DNA from 2 places in the Streptomyces thermocarboxydovorans genome. Region 2 is predicted to be linked to the other one. Evidence: riboswitches for the same ligand, from Rfam matches in the RefSeq annotation. Region 2 holds a riboswitch; the other holds the start of a gene.
The links. Region 2 has a riboswitch for cyclic di-AMP ahead of ABD198_RS23515 (peptidoglycan DD-metalloendopeptidase family protein). Riboswitches for the same ligand answer to the same signal wherever they lie in the genome.
Positions count from the first base shown of each region.

Region 1: another riboswitch for cyclic di-AMP. It lies ahead of ABD198_RS28575 (M23 family metallopeptidase); the one in region 2 lies ahead of ABD198_RS23515 (peptidoglycan DD-metalloendopeptidase family protein).

Region 1 covers NZ_BAAAGU010000090.1:9,200-11,394, forward strand. Annotated here, with positions in the region: gene ABD198_RS28575 (M23 family metallopeptidase) at 1-912, opposite strand, end outside; cyclic di-AMP (ydaO/yuaA leader) riboswitch at 925-1,081, opposite strand; tRNA gene ABD198_RS28580 (tRNA-Met) at 1,458-1,531, opposite strand; gene ABD198_RS28585 (dihydrofolate reductase family protein) at 1,568-2,195, opposite strand, start outside.
Region 2 covers NZ_BAAAGU010000054.1:4,713-6,907, reverse strand. Annotated here, with positions in the region: gene ABD198_RS23515 (peptidoglycan DD-metalloendopeptidase family protein) at 31-954, opposite strand; cyclic di-AMP (ydaO/yuaA leader) riboswitch at 957-1,121, opposite strand; gene ABD198_RS23510 (tyrosine-protein phosphatase) at 1,622-2,195, shown strand, end outside.

The sequences.
Region 1 (2,195 bases), on a different contig from region 2:
ATTGCCGGTGGCGCCGACGCGGCCGATCACATCGCCGGTGTTGACCTTCTGGCCGACGCTGACGCTGATCGAGGACTGGTGGGCGTACCAGATCTCGGTGCCGTCCTCGAGGGTGAGCACCGTCTTGTAGCCGTAGGAGCCGTCCCAGCCGGCGAAGGTGATCGTGCCGGTGTGGACGGCCTTGAGCAGCGTGCCCGTGGGGGCGGCGAAGTCGAGGCCGGTGTGCTGGCCGGAGGACCAGTAGGCGCCGGCCTGACCGAAGGTGGAGCTGATGGTGTAGGAGGAGGTCGGCAGCGTGTACTGCTTGGCCAGCTCGGCGAGGCGCTCGGCCTCGGCCTTCTTCCTGGCCTCCTCCTCCGCCTTCTTCTTGGCGGCCTCGGCCTTCTCCTTGGCCTCGCGCTCGGCCTTGGCGGCGGCCTCGGCGGCCTCCTTCTCCGCGGCGGCGACGGCCTCGGCGGCGGCCTTGCCGGCGGCCTGGTCCTGCTGCTGTTCGACCTGCGCCATGATCCGGGCGCGCAGGGCCTCACCGGCACCCTGCTCGCTGTCGGTGGTGGCGCCGACGCTGCTGAGCGGGGTGGTGGAGCCCTTCGGGGTTTCCTCGTCGGAGATGAGGGAACCCACGTTGGGGAGGTCGGGCATGGAGATGGCGACCGGCGGCTTGCCGGTCTGGGCGCTGGCCATACCGCCGGCGCCGACGGCGGCTATGACACCGACGCCGAGAACGGTGGAGCTGCGGGCGAGTCCCCCGCCGCGCTGCTTGGTGACGCGATGCCGGCCGCGGACCGGGCGGACGGTCTCCGCCGTGGGGTTCCACTCCTCGAAGGGACCTTCGTCGGCGCGGGTGCCGCCGCCGTAGACGAACGTGTCGCTCGGGGTGAACGGGGCCTCGGGGGCAGGCCGGTTGGACGCCACGTGGGCGCACTCCTTTCCTTCCGTCTCCACCTACCGGGTTAGCTGACGGGTTCGGAGCAGGAAGGTCTCCTACGCGCGTATACGAGCCGTGTCTCCACGGCGGCATACGCCCGATTCACCCCAATGTGTGGTTCCCCGGTTCCCTTGCGGGATTCGGCGCGTGAGCACGGAGCCGACTTCTGTGACGGCTGGGACGACCGCGCTGCGTTATCGAACGTTAATAGACGTGAGCCTCGGATTCCAAGCCGTTCCTCTTGATCGTTAAGGATTTTCGCGCGGACTTAAGCGTCATCGACGGGCGAAAACGGGCGAGTTGACCGCGCATCACGGGGGTGCGAGTTTCTGACGTTGTGTCAGATGTTATGCGGAGCGGCGCGGTTCGATTACATGGAGTGATATCTGCGGGGGAGGTCGGGAAACCTCGATGGAGAAACCGAGGGGGTTGAGGAGGGCCGGCGCCGGACACGAAGGGACCAGGGGCGGCAAGAGGTACGGAGAAACGCCGAGGGCCGGAACCCTTTCGGATTCCGGCCCTCGGCCTTCAGTAGCGGGGACAGGATTTGAACCTGCGACCTCTGGGTTATGAGCCCAGCGAGCTACCGAACTGCTCCACCCCGCGTCGGTACTCACCAGTATACGGCATCCGCGCGGGTGGTCAGAACAAGTGGCTGTTCGGGACCTTCGCGCGCTCCTCGTGCTCGGGCAGGACGAGCACCGTGGCCCCTCCCTGCCTGAGCACACCCGAGCCGTCCGCGCCCGGGACGAAGGTGTCCGGCTCGCGCCAGGCGGTGACCACGCGGCGGACACCGGCCTCCAGGATCAGCCGCGAGCAGGACGCCGGCCGGGACGCCCGGCGGGCGCACGGCTCCAGGCTGGAGTAGACCGTCGCGGTCGCCAGCCGGGGGTCCGTCGGGTCGGTCTTGGCCAGCGCGGCCTCCTCCGCGTGCGCCAGCGGATCGCTGCCCTCCCGCGACCAGCCGCGCGCCAGTTCTGTGCCGTCGGCCGCGACGATCACCGCGCCCACGCTGAACGCCGTCTGCGAGGGAGGGCACTGTGCCGCCAGCTCGCAGGCGAGCGCCAGCCAGTGGTGGTCGGCGGCGACGGGCAGCTCGCCGGTGCCGGGCGCGGTGGGCTCGTAGCGCATCAGGACGACGTCGCCGATCTGCCGGGTCTCGCACAGCCGCAGGCGTCCGCCCTGGTAGGAGCCTGGTCCGAAGAGGCGCGGGGCGTCCGGGTCACCGACGAAGAGCGGGGCCAGCACCAGCTGGAGCTCGTCGGCGAGG
Region 2 (2,195 bases):
GTCAGGGAGATGCAGCGGTTGCCGCGGGCGTCAGATGGCGACGCCCTTCGAGCGCAGGTAGGAGATCGGGTCCACGTCGGAGCCGTAGTCCGGCGTGGTGCGGATCTCGAAGTGCAGGTGCGGGCCGGTCACGTTGCCGGTCGCACCGGAGAGGCCGACCTGCTGCCCGGCGCTCACCGTCTGGCCGGCCGAGACGGACAGCGAGGACAGGTGGGCGTACTGGGCGTAGTAGCCGTCGTTGAGCTTGATGACGACCTGGTTGCCGTAGGCGCCGCCCCAGCCGGCGGAGACCACGGTGCCGGAGCCGACGGCCTTCAGGGAGGTGCCGGTCGGGACGCTGAAGTCGACACCGGTGTGGTAACCGCTGGACCACATGCTGCCGGCCACCTTGTAGGCGGTGCCGATGCCGCCGCCGGGCACCGGCGAGGTGAAGCCGGAGGTGGTGGCGGCCTGCTGGGCGCCGGTCGCCTTGGGGGCGGACTGCTCCGGGGCCTTCTCGGCCTTGGGCTTCGCGGCCGGCTTGGACTCCGGCTTGGCGGCGGCCGGGTCGGCGGCGGTGGACTTCTCCGGCGCGCTCTCGGCGGCCTTGCCGTCGATGGTGAGCTTCAGACCCGGGTGGATGAGCGACGGGTCGTCACCGACGGCCTCGCGGTTGTCGGCGTACAGCTTCTTCCAGCCGCCCTCGACGCCCTCCTTCTCGGCGATCTTGACGAGGTAGTCGCCGGCCTTCACGATGTACGTGCGGGCCTCGCCGCCCTGGTCGCCGTCGGCCTTCTGGCCGGCGACGGAAAGGGTCTGGACGGTCTTTTCCGGGGCCACCTGCGCGGTGGCGGCGTTGGCTCCGGTGGCGCCGAGAAGCGGCAGCGCGAGTGCGGCGCCACCGGTACCGGCGACGGCGATGGATCGGGTGAAACTAAGCGTCCTGGGACGACGGTGCTTACCCTTCGCGGGCATGACGAATTCCTCTCCGGCGCCTGCGAGGTGAGCTGTCGGGTTCGGGCTGGAGATGCCCGGCCGCGCCTCAACGCGACTTAACCCCAAGCCTGTTCCGGAGACCGGTCCAGGCAGTCTTACCTGTGGGTCCCCCGCTCCTGCCGAACACGGGTCAGTGGTCTGTGCGGGCCCCGGACGGCGGCAGGATTAGGCGTCCGTCCGGATCGGTGTGGAACGTAAGCGAGCAAGACGCAATGGGACAAGCACGAGGTTCCCTGCGAAGCCGTTTTTCCGTGATCCACAGGCACAAATGCGGTCACCGAGCGTCGCACCGGGATCCGCGCGGGCCGCGAATTCCCTTGTAAAGCTCGTGAATTACGTGAACATGGCGACAACGCATCGTCACGAATATGACGATGCTCACGCACCCCATTCCCATCTCCCTTTCTTTCGGGGCACGTTATGGCGAAATTGTCTAAACGGACAGAACGGCTTAAGAGGTGATTTGGCCGCCGTGTCGCCGGCGTCGCGACAGGGCATGCGAAGCTCACCCGCCCGGCCAGACATATCAGGGCATATCGCCCATATCGACGGGGTAGCTCGTTCTCGTTGCCCAGGGCAGCCATGTCGTATCGTCGACAGAACCCGCCGCCGAGCCGCGCGGCGGCGCAGAGTGGGAGGAGCCCCCGTGACGCAGCACATCCCGTCGACCGAGCCCGAGCTGGCCGGAGTACGCAACTTCCGCGACGTGGGTGGCCTGCCGACCGTGGACGGACGACGGGTGCGGCACGGTGTGCTGTTCCGCAGCGGTCATCTGGCGCACGCGACGGCCGAGGACGCGGCCTTCCTCTCCTCCCTGGGGTTGCACACGATCTTCGACTTCCGCAACGCGGCCGACCAGAAGCTGGAGGGGCCGGACGTCGAGCTGCCGGGCGTGCGCAATGTGAACCTGCCGCTGAGCGACCCGGCCGACGGCGCCGAGTTCTGGAAGATGGTCCGCGACGGGGACCTGGAGCAGCTGCGCGAGATCCTCGACGACGGCAAGGGCGCGGCCCGGATGATCCACTCCTACCGGACCATGATCGTCACGCGCACCGCCGAGCACTCCCGGGTGCTGCACTCGCTCGCCGAGGACAGCGTCCCCGCGCTGATGCACTGCGCGGCGGGCAAGGACCGCGCGGGCCTGTCGGTGGCGGTGACGCTGCTCGCGCTGGGCGTCGAGCGGGACGCGATCTACGAGGACTATCTGAAGTCCAACGCCA